DNA from 3 places in the Rhizobium viscosum genome. Region 1 is predicted to be linked to each of the others. Evidence: riboswitches for the same ligand, from Rfam matches in the RefSeq annotation. Region 1 holds a riboswitch; each other region holds the start of a gene.
What was found. Region 1 has a riboswitch for cobalamin ahead of metE (5-methyltetrahydropteroyltriglutamate--homocysteine S-methyltransferase). Riboswitches for the same ligand answer to the same signal wherever they lie in the genome.
Positions count from the first base shown of each region.

Region 1 (10,330 bases):
TGAGGTTCTGGCTAGCATATTGCATGATGAGGCGGCCTGTCGTCGTCTCGCCGGTGAAGGCGATCTTGGCGATGCGCGGGCTGGAAGCGAGCGGCTTTCCGGCTTCGAGGCCAAAGCCATTGACGATGTTGAGCACGCCGGGCGGCAGGAGATCGCCGACGATTTCCGCCCAGAACAACAGTGAGGCGGGGGTCTGTTCGGCCGGCTTGATGACGACGCAGTTGCCGGCGGCGAGAGCCGGCGCCAGCTTCCACGCTGCCATCAGGATCGGGAAGTTCCAGGGAATGATCTGGCCGACGACGCCGAGGGGTTCGTGGAAGTGATAGGCGACGGTATCATGGTCGATTTCGCCGATCGTGCCTTCCTGTGCGCGGATGCAGGAGGCGAAATAGCGGAAGTGGTCGATGGCGAGCGGGATATCGGCCGCCATGGTTTCGCGGATCGGCTTGCCGTTGTCCCAGGTTTCGGCCTGCGCCAGAAGCTCCAGCTTGTCTTCCATGCGCTGGGCGATCTTCATAAGGATGTTGGAGCGCTCGGTGGTGGAAGTGCGGCCCCATTTTTCCTTCGCGGCATGGGCGGCATCGAGCGCGGCGTTGATGTCCTTTTCATCCGAGCGCGGAATTTCGCAGAGCTTGCCGCCGGTGACGGGCGTGACGTTGTCGAAATATTTGCCGCCGATCGGCTCGCGCCATTCGCCGCCGATATAGTTGCCGTATCTCAGCTTGTACGGTGACTCGACGATTTTCTGATGAAGCATGTCATCCTCCCTTGATGAACGGGTTCCGGATCGAACCGGTGAGAGGAAATCTGTGTCGCTTTTGGCTGATGGAACAGGGTAGCTCCGCAATACCGCAGCGCACAGTGTCGCAGAGTTGCGACAGGTTCCCGCGGTACCACGAGATTGTGATTGAACCTCTAGCCCGATGTCAGTGCAGGTCGAGCTTCTTCATCTTCCGGTGCAGTGTAGCGCGGCTGATCCCGAGGGCAACGGCGGCCTGGGAGACATTGCCGTGCGTGCGTGAGAGCGCGCGCAGCAGCGCCGCCTTCTCAGCTTCGGCCATCTCTTCTTCCTGCGAAACCCGACCTTCATGCAGCGCATCGGAGGCCGGAATGCCGGCTGCGATGTGCCTGTCGTCAAGCTTGAGGGCAAGGCGGGCGGCCCGCGTGGCGCCAAGGACAAGGTCATGTCGGTCGACGGCGAGCAATGCGTTGGCGGAATTGACGCCGGCCGGCACCATGACGAAGCGGGCACCTGCAAAGGCGGAACGGAAGAGGTTGAGCTCGATGCGCATCGCCGCATCGCGCACGGCCTGCGAGAGGATGCTGAGCGTCATTTCATTGACGTCGTCGCGGCAGGTAGAAATGTCCAGCGCGGCGGCCAGCAGGCCGCGGTGATCGCGGATCGGCGCCGTGGTGCAGCTCAGCTTGATGTTCGAGCAATAGAAATGCTGGTCACGGAAAACGGCGACGGCGCGGTCATCGGCGAGTGCCGTGCCGATACCGTTGGTGCCGATGCTGGCTTCGGTCCAGACGGAACCGGTCCAGAGGCCGAGATCGTGGAATTCCTTATCGTTGCCGGCGGCGCCGCGGCGTTCCAGCGCGATGCCGTTGCGATCTGTCAGCAGCAAGCAGCAGCCGGCCCTGCCGACGGTTGCAAAGAGGCGGTCGAGTTCCTCCCGGGCATCGGCGATCAACTGTTCGGATTGCTCCCGCGCCAGGCCGAATTCCTGCTCGGTGAGGCGTAGCGGCGCGCGCTTATCTTCCGGTGCCAGCTGGTACATTGTCATGCAGCGCCGCCAGGAAGCCACGATTGGAGAGCTGGCCGCAGCGGAATTTTGCTGGGCGCACGTATAGACATGCTCCGCATGCGCGGATTGTTCGTGCATTGAGGCTCCTCCCAGAACTTGCGCATATTCTGATGTAAATATGGCAGCTTTGCAATCAGGCCGGCATGACGGCAGATTGCGCGGATGGAATTTGCCTGATGGCGAGTGTCGCATTCCTGAGACAGTTGCGCTGTCCGCCTGAGCATCGTGATCGCGATAATATGACCAGCTGGTTGCCGGCTCGCCGTATTTCAATGGATATAGCGCCCGCCGGGCGCCGGCTCCTGATGTCGCGGCCTTCACATTTCAGTGTTTGCGCTCGCGACAGTGAAACAGATCGTTGCGTGGCTTCGTAGTTCCCTTTGTAGGCAATAGTGAAAGAAAAACCGGGATGCCGGGAATAAATCCCAGCCGGCGTTGTCTACCAGACGAGATGAATCTGTCGCCGCTGCTGACTAGGAGAGCAAAGCGATGATGAACAGACGATTGCTGCTGACCGCTGCCGGACTTGGCGCCTTTGGCCTGCGCTTCGGTTTCGGCAGCCACGCCATGGCGAAGGAGAGCTTCGCAGTTACCCATACCGACGAAGAGTGGCGCAAGCTTCTGACGCCGGATCAATATTCGGTGCTGCGGCAGGAGGGAACGGAATATCCCTTCACAAGCCCGTTGCTGCATGAAGAGCGCAAGGGCAATTTCGCCTGTGCGGGCTGTGATCAGGAGGTCTTTTCCTCGACCACGAAATTCGACAGCGGTACTGGTTGGCCGAGCTTCTGGGCGCCGCTCGACGACAAGGTCGTCGGCACGACGCGCGACGCGTCCTTCGGCATGGTGCGCGATGCCGTTCATTGCGGCCGCTGCGGTGGGCATCTCGGCCATGTCTTCAACGACGGACCGAAGCCGACGGGCCTGCGCTACTGTATGAACGGCGTGGCCATGACCTTCCACGCGGCTTCTGCCTGATCGACGGATTATTGCGATGCCGAGGCGATCTCTTGAAGTCGGCGAATGGCTGCGGCAGCCCAGCAGTTCGCGACGTTCGGCGTGGGCAGGCGTCGGCGGCGGTCGTTTCGCCACGCCGATCTCAATTAGGTGCTCGACAATCTGAGAACACACTGACGCTGTGGCGTTTCATCTAAGGGCGGTGATGGCTTGATGTGTTTATCGATCGTAAAGCGCCAACTCCTCGGCGGTTGGCGGCTCGAACAGTTTCGACCACCTAAGCAGGTCCGCCCGCGAGATATCGAACGTGCCGACTGGAAGCTCGGCGTTTCGCCGGGAGACCCGGTCCCAAAGCTCATCAAAGGGAACGTCGAGGAAGCAGAGGACGACGCGGGCACCAGCTGCGCGAGCTTCCTGCCGGCAGGTGTCGCGTTCTACCCGTGACCACACTCCCCAATCCACGACAACGTTACACTGAAGCCTGATGGCACGCAGGGCGATCTGCCATTGTAGGCTCTCGACTCTATCTCGGCACGGACCAGTTTCGGCTTCCGGAGTAGAGATGCCGGGGTAAAGCTTGTGCATCCAGTCGTCTCCGGTCAGACGCAGAGCAGATGCTTCATATTCGATTATCTTGGCGAGCGACGTCTTCCCCGAACCGGGAAGACCGCAAGTGAGATAGAGCGTGGGCATTGGAAAATCTCTGATTTTGGCTTGGCAAGGGAAGTGGTCCCGCGGTGTCTTGCAGGACTGCGCTTCGCTCAATGCCGCAAGGCGCGGCCAATCAGAGGTGTGTTGCCATAATCTATCTTGTAGGATCGCGCTGCTCGGGGGTCAAGACGGAGCGGATGGTGAGCTCACAGGTGAGGTCGTCTGCGTGAAGCCGGTCCGGTCGGTGACCACAGGTTCGAGATCCATTTCTTCGATCCGGGCGTGCAGGCTTTCGCCTTCACCTTCGGCCGAGCCAGGCCTCGATGCCTTTCGCTGCAGCCTGGCCCGTGGCGAAACAAGCTGTCAGCAGATAGCCGCCCGTCGGCGCCTCCCAGTCCAGCATCTCTCCGGCTGCAAAAGTGCCGGGGAAATGTTTCAGCATATAGGTCTCGTCGATTTCGCTGAAGGCGATGCCGCCGGCAGAGGATATGGCCTCGGTGATGGGGCGTGGGCGCAGCAATGGGACAGGCAAGGCCTTGATGGCGGCGGCGAGTTTGTGCGGATCGTTGCGATCGGTCTCCGGCACTAACTCGCGCAGAAGTGCTGCCTTTACACCGTCGATGCCGGCTCCCTTGCGCAAGCGGTTGGAGAAACTTGTCTTGGCATCCTGACGGGCGAGATCACGGGACAGGCGATCCAGCGTGCGGCCGGGAGCAAGGTCGATCGCGACGGTTGCTTTGCCATTCTGCAGCAGGTCGTCCCGCAAGACGGCCGAGTGCGCATAGACGAGGCTGCCTTCGATGCCGTGTTTGCTGATGACGAACTCGCCCGGAAATGTCCCGGCGCGTGATGTTGCCGTCACGGATTTCAGCGGCTCTCCGGCGAAGCGATCGCGGAAGATCTCGCTCCAAGCGACATCGAAGCCGCAATTGGCCGGTTGAAACGGTGCGATCATTATGCCGCGATCGGAGAGTAGCGGCACCCAGTCAGCATCCGAGCCAAGGCGCGGATAGCTGGCTCCGCCGAGTGCAAGCAGTGTCGCGTCGCAGGAAATGGTCTTGCGGCCGTCGGGTGTTTCGAAAACATGTCCGCTTTCGGCAAAACCGATCCAGCGGTGGCGGGTGAAGAAACTGACCCCGCGGGCTTCCAGACGGGCGAGCCAGGCGCGCAGCAGCGGCGAGGCCTTCATGACATTGGGGAAGACCCGGCCGGAGGAGCCGACGAAGGTTTCGGTGCCGAGGCCGGCCGCCCAGGCGCGGATATCGGCCGGGGTGAAGGCATCGAGGGCAGCGCGAAGCCGGGGATTGGCATCGCCGAAGCGGGTGGCGAAGCGCTCGTAATCTTCGGAATGGGTGATGTTGAGGCCGGACTTGCCGGCGAGCAGAAATTTGCGGGCGAAGGTTGGCATCGCGTCGTAGACGGAAACGGCATGGCCGCTTGCCGACAGCATTTCGGCTGCCGAAAGGCCGGCGGGGCCGCCGCCGATGATCGCGATTTTCTTCTGGTTCATTGCACCTTCTTGGCGCGGGGCGCGTTTCGGTGCAAGCCTCAGTGATGCGGATGCGCGCACTTGCCGTGGTCGGCGAGCACCTCGATGACCCGGCATTGATCGACGCGGCCATGGCCGCAGCCCTCGACCATCTGTTGCAGTTCCGCCTTTAGGGCGTTGAGGCTGCGGATGCGCTGCTCGACCTCGATCAGGCGCGCCTTGGCGATGGCATCGGCGGAAGCACAGGATTGGTGCGGATCGTCCTGAAGCTGAAGCAGCGTGCGGATCGCGTCGATCTCGAAGCCGAGTTCGCGGGCGTGGCGGATGAAGGTGAGGCGGTTGAGATCATCAGGCTCGTAAGAGCGCTGGTTGCCCTCGCTGCGGCTCGGCGCCGACAGCAGGCCGATGCCTTCATAGTAGCGGATCGTCGGCACCTTGACGCCGCTCTGGCGGGCAGCTTCACCGATCGTGATCTTTTTCATGATTTTCCTCTTGCACCTCTAGTCGCTAGAGGATGTAGGAAGGATACTGCTTACAAGCAAGGATCGAAATCATGGGTGAAGCAGCACAGGCACGATACCGGGTTGGCGGCATGGATTGCGCCTCCTGCGCAACGAAAATCGATACGGCCGTCAGGCGTATGGATGGCGTCGAGGACGTCTCCGTTTCGGTTACGGCCGGTACGATGACGGTGCGCCATAACGGCAGCAGCGATCTCAAGGCAATCGAGAAGAAGGTGACCGGCCTCGGCTATTCTGTTGCTCCGCTCGCCGGCAAGGCACCTGCTCGCGAGAGCAAGGCCGACCATGATCATGCGCATCATGATCACGATCACCACGACCATGATCACGAAGGCCATGATCACGATCACGCTGGCCACGATCACGATCATGATGCGCGTGATCATTCCGGTCACGCGCATCAGCACGGCGCCGAGGAAGTCGAAGGCCTTCATGGCCATGATCATGGACCGATGACTGGTCCCTGGTGGCAGAGCAAGAAGGGCCGGTTGACGATCCTTTCAGGCCTTGCACTCGTCGTTGCCTATGTCGTGGGCCATCTAGTGCCCTCGATTGCCTCCTCTGCTTTCATTGTCGCCATGCTGGTCGGGCTGGTGCCGATCGCACGCCGTGCGGTCATGGCTGCTCTTTCCGGAACGCCCTTCTCCATCGAAATGCTGATGACGATTGCTGCTGTCGGCGCCGTCATCATCAATGCCGGGGAAGAGGCGGCGACGGTCGTCTTCCTGTTCCTCGTCGGCGAATTGCTGGAAGGGGTGGCCGCTGGCAAGGCGCGCGCCAGCATCCAGTCGCTGACGACGCTGGTGCCGAAGAATGCGCTGCTCGAGACGGGCGGCGAGGTTAAGGAAGTGCCGGCCGAGACGCTTGCGGTCGGTTCCGTCATTCTTGTACGGCCGGGAGACCGGATTTCCGCCGATGGCACTATTCTGTCCGGTGAAAGCGCGATCGACGAGGCGCCGGTGACGGGCGAAAGTACGCCGGTGCGCAAGGGCACGGGCGCGACCGTTTTTGCCGGCACGGTCAATGGCGATGCGGCCTTGCGTGTTCGTGTCACAGCCGCTGCCAAGGACAATACGATTGCCCGCGTCGTCAAGCTGGTAGAAGAGGCTCAGGAATCGAAGGCGCCGACGGAGCGCTTCATCGATCGCTTCTCCCGCTATTATACGCCTGGTGTGGTCGTCGTGGCGGCTCTGGTGGCTGTTTTGCCGCCGTTGCTGATGGGTGGGGCATGGGGTGAATGGGTCTACAAGGGTCTCGCTATCCTTCTTATCGGCTGCCCCTGTGCGCTGGTCATTTCCACGCCGGCGGCGATTGCCGCCTCGCTTTCGGCGGGTGCGCGCCGCGGTCTGCTGATGAAGGGCGGGGCGGTTCTGGAATCGCTCGGCCAGGTGACAGCCGTTGCTTTCGACAAGACAGGCACGTTGACCGAGGGCAAGCCGCAGGTCACCGATATAATTTCCTACGGACGCACTGAGGCAGAGGTGCTTTCGCGTGCTGCCGTTCTCGAACAGGGCTCCAGCCATCCGTTGGCGCTTGCAATCCTCAACCGGGCCAAGGCCGATAGCGTGCCCGTGCCGCCGGCTTTCGAAGTCGAAGCGCTGCCTGGTAAGGGCATGACCGGCAAAGTGGGGGGCGAAACGCTCGATCTCCTGTCGCCGCCGGCTGCGCGCGAGCGCGGTGCGCTGAATGCGGAGCAGGACGAGCAGGTCGCGGTGCTGAACGGCGCGGGCAAGAGCGTCTCGGTACTGCTCGTCAATGGTGTTGCAGCCGGTCTCATCGCCATGCGTGACGAGCCTCGTGAAGACGCAAAGAGCGGGCTTGCGACACTCAAAGCTGCTGGCGTGCGCGCCATCATGCTGACCGGCGACAACAAGCGCACGGCGGCTGCCGTTGCCGGCGATCTCGGCATCGACTGGCGCGGCGAACTCCTGCCGCAGGACAAGCAGCGCATTGTTGGCGAGTTGAAGAAGGAAGGTCTGTTCGTCGCCAAGGTGGGCGACGGCATCAATGATGCGCCGGCACTTGCCGCTGCCGATGTCGGCATCGCCATGGGCGGCGGCACCGACGTGGCGCTGGAAACGGCGGATGCGGCTGTGCTGCACGGGCGCGTTGGCGACGTGGCGCGCATGATCGAGCTTTCGAAGCGGACCATGCGCAATATCATGCAGAACATCACCATGGCTCTCGGGCTGAAGGCCGTGTTCCTTATTACCACCATTGCCGGCATTACCGGCCTGTGGCCGGCGATTCTTGCGGATACGGGTGCGACGGTGCTGGTGACGATGAATGCGCTTCGGCTTCTTCAGATAAAGACATAAAGATTTCTTTATATCATCTTGACGTTACGATGCGGCGGGTGCATGCTTGCCGCATCGTTGGTTCTTGGGGTCTATTGATCCCAAGCTAAGAGGGAATCCGGTGCGGCCATCGCCAAGACCGGAGCTGCCCCCGCAACTGTAAGCGGAGAGACACCGTCCTAAGACGTCACTGGGAAGACGCCCGGGAAGACTGGATGGTGTTGAAGACCCGCAAGCCAGGAGACCTGCCGCGATAGATAACGTCCACGGGCGGGGTGTCCCGGTGTGCCGCTTTGCGCGAGACGGCACTTCTGTGGCCGCACCTCGTCGATGCGTTGCGCCGCAGCCTTGCCCATAACCTTCGGGGTAAGGAAATGACCATCAAGACTGCAAATCTCGGCTTTCCCAGGATCGGAAAGCATCGTGAACTCAAATTCGCACTTGAAAGCTATTGGGCCGACAAGTCCGATGCCGGCGCGCTTCTCGATATCGGCAAGCGGCTGCGGGCGCAAAACTGGGCCCTGCAGAAAGAGAAGGGGATCGATATCATCCCCTCCAATGATTTCTCGTTCTATGACCACGTGCTCGACACGACTGTCATGATCGGCGCCATACCTTCGGCCTATGGTTGGAAGGACGGGCCTGTTGCGCTTGATACCTATTTCGCCATGGCGCGCGGCTCGACCGGCGAAGAGGCGCATGTCGATTGCGGCCATCAGCACCATCACGGGCATGGCGTGCCAGCGCTGGAAATGACGAAATGGTTCGACACGAACTATCACTACATGGTGCCGGAACTCGGTCCCGATCAATCCTTCGCGCTGACCGCAAACAGGCCGCTCGATGCCTTCATCGAGGCGAAGACGCTCGGAATCCACACACGGCCGGTCATCCTCGGTCCGGTCACCTTCCTGAAGCTCGCCAAGGGAACCGAGGAAGGTTTTGCGCCGATCACCCTGCTGGAACGCCTGTTGCCTGTTTATGCGAGGGTGCTTGCGGAACTGAGTGCAGCCGGTGCCGACTGGGTGCAGATCGACGAACCATGCCTGGTGCTTGATCTCTCAGGAGAAGAGCAGGCAGCGCTGAAGCACGTCTATCGCGCGCTGCATGAGCTGGTGCCGAACCTGAAGATCATGCTCGCCACCTATTTCGGCAATATAGGCGACAACCTGCCGACGGCGCTCTCGTTGCCGGTTTCCGGCCTGCATGTCGATCTCGTTCGTGCTCCGCAGCAGATTGATGTCCTTCTCGAAGCGCCAGCTGATCTGACGCTGTCGCTCGGCATCATCGACGGACGCAATATCTGGAAAGCGGACCTTGCTGCGATCCTGAAAAAGATCGAGCCACTCGTTCAGCGCATCGGTGCGGATCGGCTGCAGATCGCACCGTCCTGCTCGCTGCTGCATGTGCCGATCGATCTGGATCTGGAAACCGGGTTGGATGAGGAGCTGACGTCGTGGCTTGCTTTCGCCACCCAGAAACTTGATGAACTCTCTGCACTCGGCAGTCCCGGCGGGGCTTCTCAAGCGATTGCTGCAGCCTCTGAGGCTGTGACCTCTCGCGCAGCTTCGCCACGTGTGCACGATCTCAAAGTCAGGCAGCGGGTCGCGGCAATCGATGAGACGATGATGACGCGGAGCAGCGGTTTTGCCGAGAGGACCGGCCTGCAGGAGCGCAAGCTTCGCCTGCCGCTCTTCCCGACGACGACGATCGGCTCCTTCCCGCAGACATCAGATGTTCGAAAGTCCCGCTCCGCTTTCACCAAGGGGACGATCAGCGAGGCGGATTATGATGCCTTTTTGAAAAAAGAGACTGAAGCGGCAATCCGCTGGCAGGAGGAAATCGGCTTGGACGTACTCGTCCATGGCGAATTCGAACGCAATGACATGGTGCAGTATTTCGGCGAGCAGCTTTCCGGCTTCGCCTTCACGCAGCATGCCTGGGTGCAGAGCTATGGCTCCCGTTATGTGCGCCCGCCTATCATCTTCGGCGACGTCTCCCGGCCGAAGCCGATGACGGTCGAGTGGTGGTGCTATGCGCAGTCGCTGACAGAGAAGCCGGTCAAGGGCATGCTGACCGGACCGGTGACGATCCTGAACTGGTCCTTCGTCCGCGACGATCTTTCCCGTGCCGATGTCAGCCGGCAGATCGCGTTGGCGATCCGCGACGAGGTGCTCGATCTCGAAAAGGCCGGTGCGGCGATGATCCAGATCGACGAAGCTGCCCTTCGAGAAGGCCTACCGCTGCGCAAGGCCGACTGGAAGACCTATCTGGACTGGGCGGTCGAGAGTTTTCGCCTGTGCGCCTCCGGCGTGGCGGACGAAACGCAGATCCATACGCATATGTGCTATTCGGAGTTCAACCAGATCATCGATGCCATTGCCGCAATGGATGCCGACGTGATCTCGATCGAGACGTCACGCTCCAAGATGGAACTGCTGGAAGCCTTCCGCAGCTATAAATATCCGAACGAGATCGGCCCAGGTATCTACGACATCCATTCGCCGCGCGTTCCCGACGTTGAGGAAATGACGGAGCTTCTAACACTGGCGCGCCAGCGTCTGACGGACGGGCAGCTCTGGATCAATCCGGATTGCGGGTTGAAAA
Region 1 is NZ_JADBEC010000001.1:2,350,967-2,361,296, forward strand. Features, by position in the region: gene adh (aldehyde dehydrogenase) at 1-757, opposite strand, end outside; gene H4W29_RS11635 (helix-turn-helix domain-containing protein) at 927-1,886, opposite strand; gene msrB (peptide-methionine (R)-S-oxide reductase MsrB) at 2,298-2,786, shown strand; gene H4W29_RS11645 (P-loop nucleotide/nucleoside kinase family protein) at 2,985-3,458, opposite strand; gene H4W29_RS11650 (TIGR03862 family flavoprotein) at 3,715-4,926, opposite strand; gene H4W29_RS11655 (MerR family transcriptional regulator) at 4,965-5,387, opposite strand; gene H4W29_RS11660 (heavy metal translocating P-type ATPase) at 5,459-7,744, shown strand; cobalamin riboswitch at 7,785-7,990, shown strand; gene metE (5-methyltetrahydropteroyltriglutamate--homocysteine S-methyltransferase) at 8,098-10,330, shown strand, end outside.

Region 2 (10,330 bases), 1.2 Mb from region 1:
GCGGCAGCCTTGAAGGAGACGGCGCGCGACAGCACCCTGCCATCCACCTCCGGCAACGCGACATTCATGCCGAGATCGCGGGCCGAGAGCCCCTGCGACGAGGCGGCCCAGGCCTCCCGCGACGAAGCGGAAAAGATGGCCTGCAGTACGATCGCGTCATTCGTTTCCAGCACGGTCGGCTCGCGATCGGCGCCGGGTGCAGAGACGGCAAAGCCTGTCGTGTTGATGACGACGTCGGGTTTGAGATCGGCGAAAATGGTTTCAAGGATGCCCTTGGAGACGGGATCCTTGAGGCTGTAGGCGAAGACCGGCAATGGGCGTAGGCCTTGCGCCTGCAAAGCTTCGATCAAGGCTTCGACGGGGCGGGTTTCGCCGCTCTGCACCAGGGCACGGTAGAAGGCGATGGCGACAGTTGGGCGGACGGTTGCACCCTCGGCCGTCGAGTGTGCAATACCCCCCTCTGTCCTGCCGGACATCTCCCCCACAAGGGGGGAGATTGAATCGCCGCGAGCTTCTCCCCAAACAACAGATGTAGAGCGGTGGTCTTGCCGCTTGTCGATCTCCCCCCTTGTGGGGGAGATGTCCGGCAGGACAGAGGGGGGTGCTACATCCTCAACAGCCGAAGAGGGCGAAGCGGAGATAAGCCGCCGCCACTCATCAACGCCAACCAGCCCCCGCCCCGGCCACCAGATCCCCGCCTTCATCAGCGGTGCAGCCGGCGCTGGCTTCTCCTCGCCCGAGAGCATCGCCGCCGCATAGGCCAGAAAACCCCGCGCATTCGCGTCGCCGCCCTCGATCAGATACGCCCACAGCGCATTCAGATCCTCCAGCGCCACATTCGAAAACGGCGTCAGCCCCGCATCCGGTTTGGAATCCCCCGGCAGCACCGCAATCAGCACACCATTCCGCGCTGCAACTGCATGCAGCGCCTCCAGCACATAGTGGAAATAGCTCGCCCCGCCGAGCGCCCGCACGATGATCAGCTTCGCATGCCGCGCCGTGCGTTCGACGTATGTATCGACCGACATCGGATGCTTCAGGCTCATCAGGCTGGCAAGCCGCAGCGAATACCCCATCGCCCCGCCGGCATGAGCCGCGGCAATCGCCGCAAGCTCGGTATCGGCGGCCGACAGGAACAGGATATCGCCCGGCGACTGGCCGAGGTCGATCGCCTCGTCGCCATCGCTGATCGTTCCCTGTTGAGCGAGAAGCAGATGCATTGTTTACCTCAGACGAGCGCTTCGATCGCCTTGCGCACCGCGTCCTGATCCATCTCGTGCAGGCCGATGACGACGAGGCGCGTGCTGCGCGCTTCACCCGGCGCCCAGGCGCGATCGAAATACTGGTCGATGCGGGCGCCCACGGCCTGCAGCTGCAGGCGCATCGGCTTACCCGAGACATCGATGAAGCCCTTGAGGCGCAGCACATCATGCTCGGCAATAATGCCCTTCAGCTTCTCGACGAATGCGGCCGTATCGGCGATCGCACCGAGCTCGACGACGAAACTGTCGAACTCGTCGTGATCATGCGGCTCGCCGTCCTCATGCTCCAACTCGTGATGGGACTTGCGGTTGCCGATATCGTCCTCCGTGCCGATGCCGAGGCCGAGCAGCACGCTTGCCGGCACCTCGCCGTTCTTCGCTTCGATCATGACAGGCTTGCGGGCGATGCGCGAAGCGACTTCGCTCTTCACGCGGCCGAGGCCGTCAGCATCAATGAGATCGGTCTTGTTGAGCACTATGAGATCGGCACAGGTCAGCTGATCCTCGAAAAGCTCCTCGATCGGGCTTTCATGATCGAGCGATGCATCCTCGACGCGACGCGCATCGACGGCATCGTGGTCATCGGCAAAACGCCCTGCGGCGACAGCGGCGCTGTCGACCACGGTGATGACGCCATCGACGGTGACTTCGCTTCTGATATCCGGCCAATTGAAGGCCGCGACCAGCGGCTGCGGCAGGGCAAGGCCCGAGGTCTCGATGACGATATGGTCGGGGCGCTGATCGCGCTCCAGAAGCTTGGTCATGGTCGGAATGAAATCGTCGGCCACCGTGCAGCAGATGCAGCCATTGGTGAGCTCGATGATGTCATCCTCGGTGCAGTTTTCCGCGCCGCAGCCCTTCAGCACGTCGCCATCCACACCGAGATCGCCAAACTCGTTGATGATGAGTGCGATCTTCTTGCCGCCAGCATTGGTGAGCAGGTTGCGGATCATGGTCGTCTTGCCGGCGCCGAGAAAGCCGGTGATGACGGTTGCGGGAATTTTCTGCTGCATCGAACTAACCCTTCATTTTCAGCGGCAGGCCTGCCGCGATAAAATAGACATCGTCGGCAGTTGCCGCGATCATTTGGTGCAGCCGACCGGCATGGTCGCGAAACTCGCGTGCCATACGGTTCTCAGGCACGATGCCGAGGCCGACTTCATTGGAAACGATGACGAGTCGCGCCTTTGCGTCAGGCAGAAAGGCAGCAAGGGCGGCGGACTGGGCGGCGATATCGCGCCCCTCCATCATCAGATTGGTGAGCCACAGCGTCAGGCAATCGACGAGGATTGCTCTGCCCTCCGCGTCAATGGCGGCAAGGCGCTCGGCGAGATCGAGCGGTTCCTCATGCGTGGCCCAGGATGGGCCGCGATCGGCTCTGTGCTGATTGATGCGCGCCTGCATCTCGTCGTCCCAGGCGCGGCCGGTGGCGATGTAATGGCGCTCGAGGCCGCTTGTGGTGATGAGATTTTCGGCAAAGCGGGATTTGCCGGAACGGGCGCCGCCGAGGATGAGGGTGGTGGTCATGCGCAGACGCCTCTTGCAGCGGAGGGTGTGGTACCCCCCTCTGTCCTGCCGGACATCTCCCCCACAAGGGGGGGAGATCGGCAAGAGGCGAGACCATCGCCTTACATCAATTGTTTGGGGAGATCGTCGCCGCGATTCAATCTCCCCCCTTGTGGGGGAGATGTCCGGCAGGACAGAGGGGGGTACCACATACTCGACGCACGAGGCCAAAAGCACCGCACTGCCGTCGCCACTATATCGCACCACCGGAGGCAGCGCTGAATCAAATCCTTCAGCCAAGACAACCTCCGTGCTGGCAGCGGGCAAAACGCCCAGATTGGGCATTATGCCCGGCACGGACGGCAGGTCTCCTGGCTCGCAGCTAACGGCCCCGACCGGGGCGACCCGTTACGGTCGCCCCTGATCGTGCCAGCGGATCTGCCTCGCCTTCCCGGCTGCATCTCGTGAAAAGGCGGACGATTCGTAGAATTAGAGGCGTCCTGCCCCGGCTGATCACGATGCATTTCCAGTGGCTTTTCCGGCACTTGTCCGCCTTGCCCGCTTGCAGAATGCAAAACCGTCGGCGCGGCGGTTAAAATGCCGGATGGAAGACCCTTACTGCTCTACAGTCGCGGGGTCGGCTGTGATAAAGGCGCCCGGCTTGGGTCCGCCCCGTCACATTCCCTTTTCATCCGGAAGGCGTTAGCCGATCCGGAACCATCCATTATGTGGATTCATGGTTAGGCGCGTGCAACCCCCATGTCAATTGCCGCGCAGCGTCCCGCCCATGTTCATCTCGACTTACACTACCGATATTATCGTCTTTAATCAAAGGCTTACGTCACAAAAACTTTACGGGCCAGTCGGTATTTTGCCGCAATTGCCGCTCATGCGGATGCCGGCTCCGCCCTTGACCCTCATTCCTGCCGCCTAGTTTCCCCATGATGCTCTCCCGAATGGATATTCGCCGCCTCGGCCCTCTTGGCACCGTCTTTGATCCGGGACGCATGCGCGCGCTCATCCGCCACAGCGAAATGGGCATGGTCTTTGCCGGCGCGCTTGTCGGCATCGTATCGGGGCTTGCGGTCACCGCCATGAGCTATGTCTCGGAAGAGATGCACAGCCTGATCTTCGGCATAGACGGCACGACGAGGCTCAGCGCCTCTGAGATCGACAGCAAGTTCCTGCTGATGACCGCCCCGGTTGCCGGCGGCATGCTGCTCGGCCTCTTGATCTTCATCCTCGCCAAATGGCGCAAGAAGCCGATGGTCGACCCGATCGAGGCCAATGCCCTGCATGGCGGCCGCCTGTCGCTGACCGACAGCATCCTCGTCGCCATCCAGAATCTCGTTTCCAACGGTTTCGGCGCATCCGTCGGACTGGAGGCCGGCTATACGCAGCTCGCAGCCGGCATCGCCTCGAAATTCGGCCTGAAGCTTCAGCTGCGCCGCTCCGACATGCGCGTCCTCGTCGGCTGCGGCGCGGCCGGCGCCATCGCCGCCGCCTTCAATGCGCCGCTGACCGGTGCCTTCTATGCCTTCGAGCTGATCATCGGCACCTACACCATCATTTCGCTGACGCCTGTCGTCGTCGCAGCCCTCGTCGCTACCCTGGTCGCCCGACTGCTCTCCGGCAGCGATTTCATCATCGATGTCGGCAGCTTCGGCGCTGTCCAGCCCGCCGACTACGTCCCGGCGATCGCCCTCGGCGCCTTCTGCGCCGGCATCGGCATCCTCATCATGCAGGGCGTCTCCTTCGTCGAGGAACTGGCGCGCAAGAGCTCCATCGCGCTGCCCTTTCGCCCGGCGCTCGGCGGCCTGGTCGTCGGCTTGCTGGCGCTGGTCTCGCCGCAGGTCCTTGCCGCCGGTCACGGCGCGCTGCATCTCAACCTCGCCCATGAGATCACCATTCCCGCGCTGATCGGCCTCTTCCTTCTGAAGTCGGTGGCATCAGCCGTCTCCATCGGCTCCGGCTTCAGGGGCGGCCTGTTCTTCGCATCGCTCTTCATGGGTGCCCTGCTCGGCAAGCTGTTTGCCTATTCCGCCCCCTATTTCGCCGATGCGACGCTGACGCCCGTGATCTATGCCGTGGTCGGCATGAGTTCGCTCGCCGTCGCCGTCATCGGCGGGCCGCTGACCATGACCTTCCTGGCGCTGGAGATTACCGGCGACTTCCCGATCACCGCCCTGGTGCTCGCCGCCGTCATCACCTCCTCGCTCGTGGTGCGCACCACCTTCGGCTACTCCTTCGCCACATGGCGCTTTCACCTGCGCGGCGAAAGCATCCGCAGCGCCCATGATGTCGGCTGGATCCGCAACCTGACCGTAGACAAGCTGATGCGATCAGACGTGAAGACCGCAAAACTTGGAATAACGATGGACGCCTTCAAGGAGGCTTTCCCCATCGGCTCGACGCAGCGCGTCATCCTCGTCGATGAGGGTGACAAATATGCCGGCCTCGTGCTCGTGCCGGAAATCTACGCCAACCCCACCAGCGCGCAGGACGAAGCCCAGAATCTTGGCGATTTCATTCGCTATAAAAACGACTTCCTGCAGCCACAGATGAACGCCAAACAGGCGGCCGCGATCTTCGACAAGACGGAAAGCGAAGCGCTCGCCGTCGTCAACAACCTCATCGAGCGCAAGGTGATCGGCCAGCTTAGCGAAAGCCACACGCTGCGCCGCTACAGCGAAGAACTCGACCGCCGCCGCCGCGAGGTCTCAGGCGAGATCTGAGGCTTTTGCCGCACGCCGCAAGAATCTCCGCTCACATCCTGACCGTCATGCCACCGTCGACGGTCAGGATGTGTCCGTTGACGAAGGAGGCGGCACCGCTTGCAAGAAACAGCGCCGCGCCGGCAATCTCATCCGGGCGGCCCCAGCGCTGGACGGGGATGCGCTGGCGCACGAAGGGCATCAATTCCTCGTTCGCAGCCATCGCCGCGTTCGTCTCGGTGGCGAACCAGCCGGGCGCAATCGCGTTGCTGGTGATGCCGTGTGGGCCGAACTCGACCGCCATGGCACGCATCAGGCCGGTCAGGCCCTGCTTGGCCGCCGGATAGACGCAGTCGCCGGGCATGACGACATGGCCGCTGATCGAGGTCACGGCAATCAGGCGGCCGTAATTGCGCCGCTTCATCAGCACGGTTGCGTCGCGCGAAAGCGTTATCGCAGCGGCCAGATCGGTGCGCAGCAATTCGATGATGGCATCGTCGTCGAATTCGGCCAGCGGCCGCCTGTCGCGGGCGCCGACATTGTTAATCAGGATATCGAGACGGCCATGGATCTTTTCGATGTCGGCCATCAGCGCACGCTGGGCCTCTCGGTCGGCAATGTCGAATGCGGCGGCCTGCGCCGTGCCGCCGGCGGCGCGGACGGTCCTTACGGCATCTTCCAGCGTCGCCGCCGTGCGCCCGGTAACGATGACATGCGCGCCGGCCTCGGCAAGTGCATGTGCCATCTCGAAGCCCAGGCCGCGGCCGCCGCCGGTCACGAGCGCCACCTGGCCCGCAAGTGAAAATCTATCCAATATGCTCATGGTTTCATCGCTCTCGACTGGGTGCGTTGCAACAATAATTAATGGACTCAGTCAACTAATTTTGCAATAGCGGAGCGGTGCCGATGAACGCAGGCCTAGCCGAGCAGCCCTGCAAGCCAGCGCGGGTCGAGATGTTGTTCCAGGCCGCCTGCGACCTCGTCGAGCGCCCGATCGACGCTCTCGCGGTAGTTACCGCCCTCGCCTGAGAGGCCAAAACTTTGAAGCAGCCGGGCGCGGTAAGCGTCACTGCCGAAGAGGCCGTGCAGATAGGTGCCCATGATCCGGCCGTCGGCCGAAACCGCCCCATCGGCCAAGCCGTCGACGATCGCCGCCGGCCGTTCGCAATCGGCCCCTTGCGTGACGCCGAGGTGGATCTGATAGCCTGATAGCGGCACATCATATTCCGCTGAATGGGCAGCGCTGTTGCGCACCGTCTTCTCCGGCGCCATCTCCGTCTCGACATCGAGCAGGCCAAGCCCTTCGATCTCTGTCGTCGTACCTTCGATGCCGAGCGGGTCATACACCCTGTGGCCGAGCATCTGGTAGCCGCCGCAAATGCCGATCACCCGGCCGCCGCGGCGCATATGGGCGGCAAGGTCGCGGTCCCATCCCTGCGCCCTGAGATCGGCGAGATCCGATATGGTGGATTTCGAGCCCGGCAGGATGATGAGCGCTGCATCGGCTGGCAGCCGCTCGCCGGCGCGCACGAAGACGAGCTCGACATCAGGCTCGGCCCGTAGCGGATCGAGATCGTCGAAATTGGCAATGCGCGGCAGCACCGGCACGGCGATCTTCAGCGCCCCTCGCTCGCTTTTGGCTAGCCGCTCCAGAACGACGGAATCCTCTGCGGGCAGCCGTCCGGCCGGCTTCAGCCAGGGCACGACGCCGAAGCAGGGCCAGCCGGTGAACTGCCCGATGGATGTAATGCCGTCGTCGAACAGGCTTACATCGCCGCGGAACTTGTTGATGATGTAACCCGAGATCATCTTGCGGTCGTCTTCGGAAAGGATTGCATGCGTGCCGACAAGCGAGGCGATCACGCCGCCACGATCGATATCGCCGACGAGAACGACAGGAACGTTCGCCCGCGTCGCAAAGCCCATATTGGCGATATCGCCGGCCCTGAGATTGATTTCGGCGGGTGACCCCGCCCCCTCGACGATGACGAGGTCGGCACCCTCGGACACCTTGGCGAAACTCTCCAGCACGGAAGAGATGAGCTGCGGCTTCAGCCGCTGATAGTCGCGCCCCTTCGCCTGCCCGAACACCCTGCCCTGCACGATGATCTGGCTGCCGTTTTCCGACTGCGGCTTCAAGAGCACCGGGTTCATATGCATCGATGATGGCGTACGGGCCGCAAGCGACTGCAGCCACTGCGCCCGGCCGATCTCGCCGCCATCGTCGGAAACCGCCGCATTGTTCGACATGTTCTGCGGCTTGAAGGGCCGCACCCTCAAGCCGCGATTGGCCGCCAGCCGGCAAAGCCCCGCCACCAGCACCGTCTTGCCGACATCCGAGCCGGTTCCCTGCAGCATGATGGATTTGGTCATTGGCGCCTATCCGTGAAGTATTTCCGGCAGGCCTACAATGCGGGTGGACACGCGGTCAACAGAGGGCCAGAAACGCGAAAACCGCGATCGGGCCATAAACCCTACGCGGTTTGCCATAAAACGCTGACGCCTTCATCATTACACAATGAAGCTCGCTTTTTCCGGGACGCAGCACCTGATCCGGAAAAGCAGCGGTTGTCCCCCGCCGCGTCACAACAGATAACGGCACATTCTTACCGGATGGTTATTGAAGGCCCAACCGGAGGCAAAATTCGACTTTTTTTGAACTTTTCCGATTTTCACTCACTTGGAACCGCTTTCACCCTCGCCGCGAGCGTGCATTTCCGTCAATCGCACTCCAAGCCGCAGCTTCATGAACTGCGGGCATAAATTCTTCGAATTCAATAATTTAGTTACAGATACAACACGGAAAGGAGAGTTGATTTCTTGCAGCAAATCCGTAGGTTTGCTCATAGTAAGCCATCGACAGAAATGGCCAGCGACGAGCCGCCGGAAAACCAGACGAACGGCGCCGCACACAGGAAAAACCCGGTGAAGCCATATTCTCGGGCGATTAGCACCTGCAGCGGCGAAAAGATTTGTCGGCTAATTGCCCGGTGCATGCGCGTTCGATCACATAAAAATTTCGGGGAACGTATAATGAAGACATTTTTCTCGTCATTCATCCTTGCGGTCTGTTTTTATGCCGGAATTGCGGAGGCGCAAGCTGCCGGCTGCGGCAACGTCTCGATCGCCGAGATGAGATGGGGCTCTGCCGCCATTGCAGCGAGCTTCGACAAATTCATCCTGGAAAAGGGCTACGGCTGCTCCGTCACCATCGTCGATGGCGATACGCTGCCGACCTTCGCTTCCATGGATGGCACCGGCACGCCCGATATCGCCTCGGAATTCTGGGTGAAGGCGGTCAAGCCGCAGCTCGATGCCGCCATCAGCGCCGGCCGGCTGGTCAAGGGCGCCGAAATTCTTGCGGATGGCGCGGTTGAAGGCTGGTACATCCCGAAATTCATCGCCGACGCAAATCCGGATATTCGTTCCGTCCAGGATGCGCTGAAACACCCGGAACTCTTTCCCGATACCTATGATCCCTCGCGTGCGGCCGTCTATAATTGCCCGGAAGCCTGGGCTTGCGAGATCTCGACCAGCAATCTCTTCAGGGCGCTTGATGCCGACAAGCTCGGCTTTGCGCTGGTCGACAGCCGGACTCCCAAGGATTTCGACGGTTCGATTGCCCGCGCCTTCGAAAACAAGGTCGGCTGGCTCGGTTATTACTGGGCGCCGACATCGGTCATCGGCAAATACGACATGAAACAGCTGGGCTTCGGCGTTCCGCACGATGAGGCCGAATGGAACGCCTGCACCTCGGTGCCTCATTGCGCCAATCCCAGGGTGAACGCCTATCCGGTGTCGCAGGCCTTCACGATGATGACCAGGGCTTTCGCCGATCGCGCCGGCCCGATCATGAACTATCTGAACGCCCGCAGCTGGGACAACGAGACCATCAGCCAGGTGCTGGCCTGGCAGGATGAAAATGGCGAGGACAATGAGAATGCAGCCCTCTATTTCCTTGAGAATTACGAGGAGCTCTGGAGCCGCTGGGTTCCGGCCGATATAGCCGAGAAGGTCAAGGCCAGTCTATAAACCTTCCTGACAACAAGGACTGGACGATTCGTTATGACTGGCACGGTGCCCTTTCCCGATCGCGATACCGTCGCGGAAAAACTCGCGGCGCTCTCGGAAACCGACAAATCCTATCTGTCGCTGTTGATGGAAAATCCGGCCCAGGACGATAATCTGCTCGAAGGCCTGCATCGGCATCTCGATCTCGCCGCTTCCTCGCGTTTTCTCAATTCGCTAAAGCTCGAAACCCTCGGCAAATGGATCGGCGAAGCTGCACCGGATCGGTTGCAGATCAGGCTCATGGAAGCGGCACGCTCCAGCCAGCACCCGGCCCATGCCGCATTCCGGACCGGGCTGACCCGATCCGGCGGCCTCGAAAAAGCCTATCCGACTTCAAAAATCTGAAAGCAATTATCTCTTCGCTGCCCGATCGACACTGCGACCGGCATCCTGCGTGGCGTTAACGGCATTGGCGGTATCCCTGCCCATGCCCTTGATCGTATTGGCGCAGGAAGAAAGGGCAAGAAGCACCATAGCGGCGGCTGCGATTTTACCCGTGGTCGTCATGTGCGAAATCCTTTTGTGAAATCAATCCCGAACGGCTGATGCCGTCCGGGCGGGATAACGCATTCGTGAGCTAAAAGTTCACCGGCTAAGAGCCTTTCTCGGAGAAGACCCAATATCGTCGAGATCGTCGAACGCGACCCACCAACCAAGGGCGATAGCCTGAGCCGGTCGCCACTCATCAAGCACATAGTTAGCTGCGTTCGACGCCCTTCGCCGCCAGCATCGCGTCGATGGCTGGCGACGTCAGAAACGCCGACAGCTGCCTGGCAG
Region 2 is NZ_JADBEC010000001.1:3,541,948-3,552,277, reverse strand. Features, by position in the region: gene cobN (cobaltochelatase subunit CobN) at 1-1,220, opposite strand, end outside; gene cobW (cobalamin biosynthesis protein CobW) at 1,229-2,275, opposite strand; gene cobU (bifunctional adenosylcobinamide kinase/adenosylcobinamide-phosphate guanylyltransferase) at 2,280-2,789, opposite strand; cobalamin riboswitch at 3,113-3,505, opposite strand; gene H4W29_RS17395 (chloride channel protein) at 3,713-5,503, shown strand; gene H4W29_RS17390 (SDR family oxidoreductase) at 5,535-6,305, opposite strand; gene H4W29_RS17385 (cobyric acid synthase) at 6,401-7,855, opposite strand; gene H4W29_RS17380 (glycine betaine ABC transporter substrate-binding protein) at 8,516-9,514, shown strand; gene H4W29_RS17375 (hypothetical protein) at 9,548-9,898, shown strand; gene H4W29_RS17370 (entericidin domain-containing protein) at 9,905-10,060, opposite strand; gene H4W29_RS17365 (molybdate ABC transporter substrate-binding protein) at 10,251-10,330, opposite strand, start outside.
Region 2: linked by a shared signal. The riboswitch ahead of cobU (bifunctional adenosylcobinamide kinase/adenosylcobinamide-phosphate guanylyltransferase) and the one ahead of metE (5-methyltetrahydropteroyltriglutamate--homocysteine S-methyltransferase) in region 1 are both predicted to bind cobalamin.

Region 3 (10,330 bases), on a different contig from region 1:
TCGGCACGGCGATGCCGGCCCATATCCTGGCGCCGTCGGTCACCTCTCGCGGTGTGGTCAATATGGCAGCGCTTGCTGTCGTCGAGGCATCGCAGCCGGCGTAATTCTCGCTGCGGCCGTCTGTGAAGCGACGGCCGCTGACATCAGGCATATCAGGCACGCCGTATCGAACGGCGTCCCTGATCCGACAGTTCATCCGCGCGTTCGTTGCCTTCAATGCCGGAATGGCCCTTGCACCAGGCAATTGTTATCGATGGATTCCGGGATAGCACGATGTCGAGCGCTTTCCAGAGTTTGGCATCTGATATCGTTCTGTTTCTGGCCCTGCCGTTCGGGTTGCTTTTCTTCCAGCCGTTGTTCTTCCAGATGGGGCGCCAGATGTTGCAGCCTTCGACGGTGTAGACGGAATCGGACCAGATGATCGCGGCTGTGCCGGGTACCGTGCGGCTGATCCAGATCACCGCCTCAAGCACCGCGGTCAGTTCCATCGTGTTGTTGGCACCATTCTCCACGCCGCCGAAACCGGTGCCTATTTCCACCCCGTCGCGATAGGCGATGAAGGCCCACCCGCCGTGCCCCGAGCGAGGCTCAAAACAACCATCCACGAAGAGGTGCAGGCCGTGCCCGGTTTCCGGTATTCCTGATGTCGTTTCGGTGGGGCGGATTTCGTCGGAAATACCTGTCATATCAGCTGTCTAGAGATCAATGGGCTCCCCGCTTGATTGCAGGAGCGAAGGGATGGAAGCGTCAGGCTTGCTGGATAAGAATGCAAAAATGCGCTAGGAATTACTGCGAGCTTATTAAGGGAAATGCGTTAAGACAAAGCGCGGTGAATTGAAGCCGCAATTCACCGATAGAAGCTTTTTCTCACTCCGGGACGACGTCGTGAAGCGCCGAAACCTGTATCTTGTTTTCTTTCTGGCATTCGCGGTTCCGGCAGCAGCTGAGACCAACGCGATCTGTGAAGATCTGCGCGGGCGCCTGGCCGACCTGCCGCAAACCTTCGGCAACAATGGTCCCGAGATGCGCCAATATGCAGGCGCGCTTGCCGAGCAGAATCTCGAACTGCGCAAGGTGCGCAGCGATCTGCGCCGGTATGGCTGCACCTCCGGCAGCATGGTCGTCCTCGGCGGCGAGAATGCCGGCTTCTGCCAGGAGCTCGTTCAATCCGAAGCCAGGATGGTGGACAATGTCCGTTACCTGCAGGACCGCCGTAACGAATTGCGCCAGTCCGGCGCCGATCCAGCCCGCGAAGGCCTGATGGCGGCCCTCGAGGACAATGGCTGCAACAGCGACAGCTTTACCGAATCCGCACACGGTGACGCCTATGCGCCCGCTCCTTCCATCGAGGAGCAGGCGATGCGCGGCGATACCTTCATCCCGCTCGGCGGCGGTGAGCGTTACGGACTGCCGCGGGCGGAAATGCTCTCGCCCGTCAGCACCATCTGCGTTCGCACCTGCGACGGCGGCTTCTTCCCGATCAGCAACAATGCCACTTCGATCGATTTCGGCCGCGATGCCGCGACTTGCTCGAAAATGTGCCCCGGTGTGGAGACGGAACTCTATTACCGCGATATTTCCAGCACCGAAGCCTCGAACATGATCTCGACGGCAACAGGCGCCCCCTATGGGACGATGAAGAACGCGTTCGCCTACAAGACCCGCGCGCCCGGCGAAAAATCCGCCTGCTCCTGCAATCTCAGCGCCTATTACGAGGAAATGCGCAAGAGCCAGGCAGCCTACGCGCCGGCGCCCGAGCCGAAGGGTTCGATCACCACGATCCACACCGAAGCCCCGAAAGCCGCAAGTACCCCGCCTGCCCCGCAGGCCCAGGTACCGGATCGTCCGTATGATCCTGCGAGCAACAAGGTGCGTCAGGTCGGCCCGCAATTCCTGGCCGGCGACCAGGGCAAGATCGATCTCACCAATCCAGCGACATCAGGCCCGCAGCCCCAACAGCAGCAACAATAATCACGGTATCGGCAGTCGAGATCGCGTCTTCAAATTGACGAGCGATGCTCCTTGAAGGCAGCTGCCAGCGTGCGAAGGGCCGCGCGCGATTTGGCATCCGTCAGCGTCGAATGCAGCACGATCTCAGAAGACGGCAACGGCGGCAGGCCGAAGCGCTCGCTGACCTCGACAGTGCCGACGGGGGCCAGCCGATAGGAGAAGGTTGAAACGGCAAGCCCGGCCGAAACGGCTGCTGTCACAGCCGAAGAGCCGCCGCCGAGGAAGACTTCGGTCCAGGGGATGCCGGCTGCATCGAGCGCGCGGGTGCAGACAGCCCGTACTCCGCAAGTTGGCGAGAGTGCTGCAAGACGCAACGGCTCGCCGCGGCGATACTCGAATTGCGGCGTGGCGAACCAGCCGAAATGCTCGGGCCCCAGAACCTCGCCGTCGCGCCGGTCTTCGTCTCGGCGGATGATCGCCGCATCCAGTTCGCCGCGATCGAAGGCGGCAAGCAGGGTGCAGGAATTATCGATCCGCACCTCGATCGTCAGACCCGGATCATGGGCGTTGAGGCGCGCAAGCAGTGTCGGAACCTCCGGCCCTGCTACATGCGCGGCAATGCCGATCGTGAAATGGCGGCGCGACGAGGAAAGCGCCGCAACGGCCCGGTCATGGGCTTCGAGGAATTCCCGTGCGGCCTGTAGAAACACTGCCCCTTGCGCCGAGAGCCGCACCAGCCGCGGCGTGCGTTCGATCAGCCGGTGGCCGAGCCGCTCCTCCAGCCGCTTCAGCTTGACGCTGATCGCTCCTTGCGTGCTGCCGAGTTCGTTGGCAGCACGGGTGAAACTCTTGTTGTCGGCGATCGCCACAAAGGCCTGAACGGAATCGACATCGAGCATGGTGAAACCAATCATTCGAATTTGTTGTGTCTGAAATATGTGATCATCCAATTCTGTAATGATCAAGTCCTGCCTATGCTGACGCAAATGGACCATAGCGGATGTCACGTTGTCCGCCTCAACGTCGAAAGGCCAAAGCATGCCCCCTGATTCCGTTTCATCCTCTCGTGCACGCAGCATCATTGCGCTGCTGGCTGCCTGTCTGTCCTCGCTGATGTTCGGTCTCGAAATATCGAGCGTGCCGGCAATCCTGCCCACATTGGAAAAAGTGCTTCACGCCGATTTCAGTGCCCTGCAATGGATCATGAACGCCTATACGATCGCCGTTACGACGGTGCTGATGGCCGCAGGCACATTGGCCGACCGTTACGGCCGCAAGCGCGTCTTCCTGATCGGCATTGCCGTCTTCGGCCTCACCTCGCTGATTGCCGGACTCGCGCAGGATGTCTCGCTGTTGATCGTTGCTCGTTTTCTGCAGGGAATGAGCGGCGGCTTCATGTTGATCTGCCAGGTAGCGGTCCTCTCCCATCAATTCCAGGAGGGCCGCGCCCGCAGCATCGCCTTCGGCTGGTGGGGTATCATTTTCGGCATCGGCCTGGGCTTCGGCCCGATCGTCGGCGTCGGAATCGTGGCGGTGGCCGGTTGGCAATGGGTGTTCCTCATCCATGCTGTACTGGCGGCCGTGACAGTCGCTCTCGCGCTGACGGGAATTCAGGAATCGCGCGATCCCGCAGCCGGACGGCTCGATATCGCCGGCATCGCTACCCTTTCGCTGGCGGTCTTCTGCCTTGCCTTCTTCATCACCCAGGGGCCAGCTCTCGGTTTTGCGAGCCCCGCTGCGCTTGGCACTATCGGACTTGGCGCCGCAAGCCTCGTCGCCTTCGTCGTTGCCGAAAGGCTGAATCCGCGACCGATGTTCGATGTCTCGGTCTTTGGCATTCGCGCCTTCTCGGGTGCCATCATCGGCTCGGCTGCCATGAATATCAGCTTCTGGCCTTTCATGATCTATCTGCCCATCTGGTATGAGGCCGGTCTCGGCTATGGCAGTGTGACCGCCGGCATCGCCTTGCTTGCCTATACGCTGCCGACGCTCGTCGTGCCGCCGCTGGCCGAACGGCTTATGCTGCGCTACCGGCCGGGCATCATCATTCCCGGCGGCCTTTTCACCATCGGGCTCGGCTTCCTGCTGATGAAGTCAGGCAGTGCTGCCGCTGCGCCAAGCTGGCTGACGATGCTGCCCGGTGCGCTGCTTGCCGGCATCGGACTTGGCTTCACCAACACCCCGGTCACCAATACGACGACGGGCGCCGTCTCCAGCGATCGCGCTGGCATGGCCTCCGGCATTGACATGAGCGCCCGGATGATCTCGCTCGCCATCAACATCGCCGTCATGGGCTTCATCCTGTTCAGCGGCGTGCTCTCCCATCTGAAGAGCGCCTTGCCGAACGCGATGGATGCCGATGACCTGCGCCTGCTTGCCGAACGGATCTCCGCCGGCAACATCACTGCCCTGCCAGACATTCCGGCCGAGACGGTGCATGATGCGCTGGTCGCAGGCTTCGGCGGTGTCATGCTCTATGGCGCCATCGGCGTCTGGCTTCTCGCCGCCGCAAGCTTCCTCACCTTTGGCCATTGGAGGACACCGGCCTGCGCCAAGGATTGCAGCACCCAGCCGGCCGAGTGACACACACGCGCGCCGGCTCAAACCGGCGCGGCCTCGCCTTCCACCTGTCCCCAGCCGTCGTGGTAGACCAGCTCTTCCAGCGCCACCCGCTGCCGCCAGCCTTTGACCGCCAGTTCCGGCTCCTCGTAGAGCCGGTCGACGAAGCCGGCGCAGAGCCAGGCGACGACTTCGATATGATCGGGAATGCCAAGTATCTCCTTGAGGTCGCCCTCGCGAAAGATGCTGACCCAGCCGATGCCGACGCCTTCGGCGCGGGCCGCGAGCCACAGGTTCTGGATGGCGCAGACGGTGGAATAGCTGTCCATGCGCGGATTATGCGTGCGCCCCAGCACCACGCTGCCGCTGCGGGTCGGATCGCAGGTCACGCAGATGCCGAGCGGCGCCTGGACAATGCCTTCGAGCTTCAGCGAACGATACTTTTCCTGCCGCTCGCCATCGAACATGCGAGCCGCTTCCTCATTCGCCCTGAGGAATGCATCGCGCACTCGCGCCCTCACCTCGGCACTTTTCACCAGAATGAAATTCCACGGCTGCATGAAGCCGACCGAGGGAGCGTGATGGGCCGCCGTCAAAAGCCGTGTTACCAGATCGTCCGGCAAGGGATCGGGCAGGAACTGGCTGCGCACGTCGCGCCGCGTCATGATTGCGTGATAGACGGCCTCGCGTTCGGCCGCAGAAAAGCTGGATGCCGGGCAAACGGCATCATCAATGGGTCGCATCGTCAAATCCCCAACAACGCAACCGCCCGCCGTCCGCGCGGGTTGGGTCTATCTTGCCAGGCCGGTCTTCTGACTTGGCGTCATCCGCCTCGCCGTTGCCTTCCCGGCCGGAAAGCCAGTGGCGTAGTTTAAACGGCGAGCGTCAGCCTTACAGCGTTGGGCACGTTCCGGTCTTGCACCGGATTCCCGATTCTCCCGCTTGTGACAGCAGGCACCTGACGGGCGATCTATGGCGCGGAAACGGCATGGCCGCAAGCCGCATGCGACATTCATTTCGTGGACAGGCTGAAAACGCTGTCCTAAAGCGAAACCCGAATCCAACCGACGCCCCACCAATGCCGGTGAGGAGCCGACGACCCGACGCCGCAGGAACAGACATGCCGAAGCGACCGAACCGGAAGAGGCCCTGGCCGAAAGCCGATAAAACTTCACAGCTCTGTCATTTTTCCTCACAGATTCCACGTGACAATTCCAATTCGCATGTCTACATAGGCGGCATGTCGATTTCGTCCGTTTACGCATCGCGATTTTATTCGTACCGCTGCTTCCAGCGGATGCGGGTCTGTGCGTAACCGAAACTAACGCGACGACAACCCGAACAGCCGCTAGTCTACCTGGCGGCTTTTTTGTTCCGCACGGTATGACCAAACAGGAGAGCATACCGTGACTGACACTATTGATGATCTGCGCATCGTCGAGATCACCCCGCTGACCAAGCCTGCCGATATTATCAAGGAAATCCCGCGTGACCGCGCGGTCACGCACACCGTGACCAGCACGCGCGACACGATCCACAATATCCTGACCGGTAAAGACGACCGTCAGCTGGTCGTCATCGGCCCCTGCTCGATCCATGATCCGGCAGCCGCCCGCGAATATGCGTCTCGTCTCGTCGAGCAGCGACGACGCCTGTCCGGCGATCTCGAAATAGTCATGCGCGTCTATTTCGAAAAGCCCCGCACCACCGTCGGCTGGAAGGGCCTGATGAACGACCCGCATCTCGACGGCAGCTACCGTATCGAGGAAGGCCTGCGCCTCGCCCGCCGTCTGCTGCTCGACATCAACGCCATGGGCCTGCCGGCCGGCTGCGAATTCCTCGATACGATCACGCCGCAGTACATCGCCGATCTCGTCAGCTACGGCGCCATCGGCGCGCGCACGACCGAAAGCCAGATCCACCGCCAGCTCGCCTCGGGTCTCTCCTGCCCGATCGGCTTCAAGAACGGCACGGATGGCGGCGCGCGTGTCGCGCTCGACGCGATCATGGCCGCTTCCCAGCCGCATCATTTCCCGGCTGTCACCAAGGACGGACAGGCAGCGATTGCCTCCACGCGTGGCAACGAGGACTGCCACATCATCCTGCGCGGCGGCAAGCGGCCCAACTATGAAGCTGCCGACGTCCAGGCCGTCATCGCCGAGGCAACCAAGCTGGGTGTCGACCCGCGCATGCTGATCGATGCCAGCCACGCCAACAGCGGCAAGGATCCGATGAACCAGCCGAAGGTCGTCCACGACGTCGCCGGCCAGATCGTCGCCGGCAATAGCCATATCAAGGGCATGATGATCGAGAGCAATCTCGTCGCCGGCCGCCAGGATCTCGTCCCCGGCAAGCCGCTCGTCTATGGCCAGTCCATTACCGATGGCTGCATCGGTTGGGATACGTCCGTCGAGGTACTCGAAGATCTCGCCAAGGCCGTCCGCGACCGCCGGAAGGCAGCCGTCGCTGCCTGAGTGGCCGCATTCAGCGCGGCGGGAAAACCCCGCCGCCCGTTCCCAATCTGCTATAGAGGGTTTTAGGAAACTACGAGTTTTCGATTGCGTAGATGAACAGAGCGGTCCACGCCGAACCAATTACAAATATCACTGTCCAGAGCCACATCGCTTCTTTTAGGGCGCGCTCGTTTTTTCTCAGGACGAGCATTAACAGTGACAATATAAATAAGGGGTAAGCTTGCGGGGAGATTAGAAGCATTCCACGCAACGGGCCTCTTAATTCGGCAGCGTCGGAAATCTCTTCATATATACTGTAATATGACATCGGTATTCTCGCTAAAATGTAGAGAGATACGAAGTATATTATAGATATTATGATCATCGATTTTCTTATGAAATGAATTTTACGCAAGGCCCTATCTCGCGGATGCGCTGTATTATGTTGTGTGTTTAATCTGTAGACGTACGCTAAGTTGCAGTCCGAAGCTATTCCCCACCGCTCACTCATCAAATGGCGGTGCGCCGCTCTTAAGACTTCACCGGAAAATACCGCACGAAAGCGAATTCCTCGCCATCCGGCGACCAGTTCGGCACGTTGATCGTGCCCTGCCCGCCGAAGAGTTCGAACAATTCCGTCAGGTTGCCGCCATCCATGTCCATCATCCGCAGGCGCACGTTGAGATCGCGCGGGTGATCGAAGACGTCAGGATCGTAGGAAAGGATCAGCACCTTGTCATTGTTCGGCGACGGATGCGCAAACCAGTTGCCGTAATTGTCCGATGTCACCTGCTCAAGACCCGTGCCATCGGGATGGATGCGCCAGATCTGCATCAGCCCGGTGCGGCTGGAATTGAAATAGATCCACTGCCCGTCGGCCGACCAGTCCGGCCCGTCATTGCGGCCCTCGCCATGCGTCAGCCGCTTCTCCTCGCCGCCGTCGACCGAGATCGTGTAGATATCGAAGAGATCATTGCGGATGCCGCAATAGGCAAGCTCGCGCCCATCGGGCGACCAGCCGTGCCAGTAGGACGGCAGGTTTTTGGTGATCAGCCGCGGCTTGCCGCCCTCGATCGGCAGGATGTAGATCGCCGACTTGCCGAACTCGGTCTTGTCGGAAATGACGATCTCCTCGCCATCGGGCGAAATGCCATGGTCATTGTTGCAATGCACGGCAAAACCGGTATCGACCCGCTCGACGAGATCGCTGCCATCGAGCCGCAGCCGATAGAGCAGCCCGTCGCCATTGATCAGCAGATAGGCGCCGTCGCGCGAGAAATTCGGCGCCTCCACCAGCGCCTCCGTCTGCCAGACGACGCGGCTCTCGCCCCGCCGCACGTTGTAGATTTCAACTGAGCTGCGCATTCATCCCTCCCAGACTTTTGAGGCGCCTCAGCGATCCCGGAACCGGTTGGTGATCGGGTAGCGCCGGTCGCGGCCAAAATTCTTCTTGGTGATCTTCACGCCCGGCGCCGACTGGCGGCGCTTGTATTCGGCGAGATAGAGCAGATGCTCGATGCGGTGGACCGTCTCGACATCATGGCCGCGCGCCACGATCTCCTCGACACCCATTTCCCGCTCGACAAGGCATTCGAGGATGTCGTCCAGAACAGGATAAGGCGGCAGCGAATCCTGATCCTTCTGATCGGGGCGGAGTTCGGCCGACGGCGCCTTGTCGATGATGTTCTGCGGAATGACTATCCCCGAAGGGCCGAGCGCATCCGGCGGCACATTCTCGTTGCGCCAGCGCGACAGCGCATAGACCTGCATCTTGTAAAGGTCCTTGATGGGGTTGAAGCCGCCGTTCATGTCGCCGTAGAGCGTCGCATAACCGACCGACATTTCCGACTTGTTGCCCGTGGTAACCACCATCGAGCCGAACTTGTTGGAGATCGCCATGAGGATGACGCCGCGCGCGCGGCTCTGCAGGTTTTCCTCAGTGATGCCGCTGTCTGTGCCCTCGAAGAGATTCGAGAGTGCGGATGAAAAGCCAGCGACGGGTTCTTCGATCGGAACGATGTCATAGCGGCAGCCAAGCGCTTTGGCGCAATCGGCGGCGTCCTTGAACGAATCTTCCGATGTATAGCGGTAGGGCAACATCACCGTGCGCACCCGTTCCTCGCCGAGCGCATCGACGGCAATCGCCGCGCAGATTGCCGAATCGATGCCGCCGGAGAGGCCGAGCACGACATTCTTGAAACCGTTCTTGTTCACATAGTCGCGGAAACCGAGCAGGCAGGCGCGGTAGTCGGCCTCCTCGCTCTCGGGGATGCGCGCCATCGGCCCTTGCGAGCAATGCCAGCCCTTTTCTGTCCGCTTCCAGGTGGTCACGGCCAATGCCGTTTCGAACTGGCTGAGCTGGAAGGCGAGCGACTTGTCGGCATTGAAGGCAAAGCTTGCGCCGTCGAAGACGAGCTCGTCCTGGCCGCCGAGCTGGGCGGCATAGACCATCGGCAAGCCGGTTTCGATCACCTGCTTCAGCACCACCTGATGACGGATATCGACTTTGCCGCGATAATAGGGCGAGCCGTTCGGCACGAGCAGGATTTCCGCGCCGCTTTCGGCAAGCGTCTCGCACACGCCGAGATCGCCCCAGATATCCTCGCAGATCGGAATGCCGATGCGCACGCCGCGAAAATTCACCGGACCCGGCATGGCGCCCTGGTCGAAGACGCGCTTCTCATCGAACTCGCCGTAATTCGGCAGGTCGATCTTGTCTCTGACGGCGATGACCTTGCCGCCGTCGAGCACGGCGATGGAATTGTAGCGGCCCGTCTCGTCCTGGCGCGGGAAACCGATGACGATGCCCGGCCCGCCATCGGCGGTGTCGGCCGCAAGGCTTTCGACTGCCTTCCAGCAGGCGTGGATGAAGGCCGGCTTCAGCACCAGATCTTCCGGTGGGTAACCGGAGATGAAAAGCTCGGTCATCATCAGGAGATGCGCGCCCTGCCGCGCCGCGTCAGTGCGCGCCTCACGCACCTTGGCAAGGTTTCCGGCGACATCGCCCACAGTGGGGTTCAACTGGGCGATGGCGATATTGAAGGTCTGGGAGATAGCGTTTTCCTGTGTCATGTCATTCATTTAATCCGCCCCTTCGTGCACCGCAATAAGCCGCTTCGAAAGCCGTAGCGATCTGCGGCGAAAATTTGATGAACGGCAGCCTCGTCACTGTGCCTATCCTTCTGTTTGCCTTGCGCGACGCCGATACGCATTGCAATTTTCGGCAACGGCGGAATACTGCGCCCCAATTCGATCCATTCCCGGGACAATGCCATGTCTAATCTTCCGAATTTCGTCCACCTGCATTTCGGCAAGCCGGCCGAAGAACTGGGCGATATCGAAAAGCGCGTGCTCGCCAAGGCGCATGA
Region 3 is NZ_JADBEC010000003.1:196,821-207,150, reverse strand. Features, by position in the region: gene H4W29_RS33070 (NADP-dependent malic enzyme) at 1-104, shown strand, start outside; gene H4W29_RS33065 (ribonuclease H family protein) at 153-686, opposite strand; gene H4W29_RS33060 (DUF2865 domain-containing protein) at 886-1,971, shown strand; gene H4W29_RS33055 (LysR family transcriptional regulator) at 2,001-2,864, opposite strand; gene H4W29_RS33050 (MFS transporter) at 2,989-4,533, shown strand; gene bluB (5,6-dimethylbenzimidazole synthase) at 4,551-5,252, opposite strand; cobalamin riboswitch at 5,295-5,486, opposite strand; gene H4W29_RS33040 (3-deoxy-7-phosphoheptulonate synthase) at 5,916-6,983, shown strand; gene H4W29_RS33035 (TolB family protein) at 7,494-8,327, opposite strand; gene H4W29_RS33030 (NAD+ synthase) at 8,355-10,034, opposite strand; gene H4W29_RS33025 (hypothetical protein) at 10,040-10,237, opposite strand; gene H4W29_RS33020 (DUF1003 domain-containing protein) at 10,236-10,330, shown strand, end outside.
Region 3: linked by a shared signal. The riboswitch ahead of bluB (5,6-dimethylbenzimidazole synthase) and the one ahead of metE (5-methyltetrahydropteroyltriglutamate--homocysteine S-methyltransferase) in region 1 are both predicted to bind cobalamin.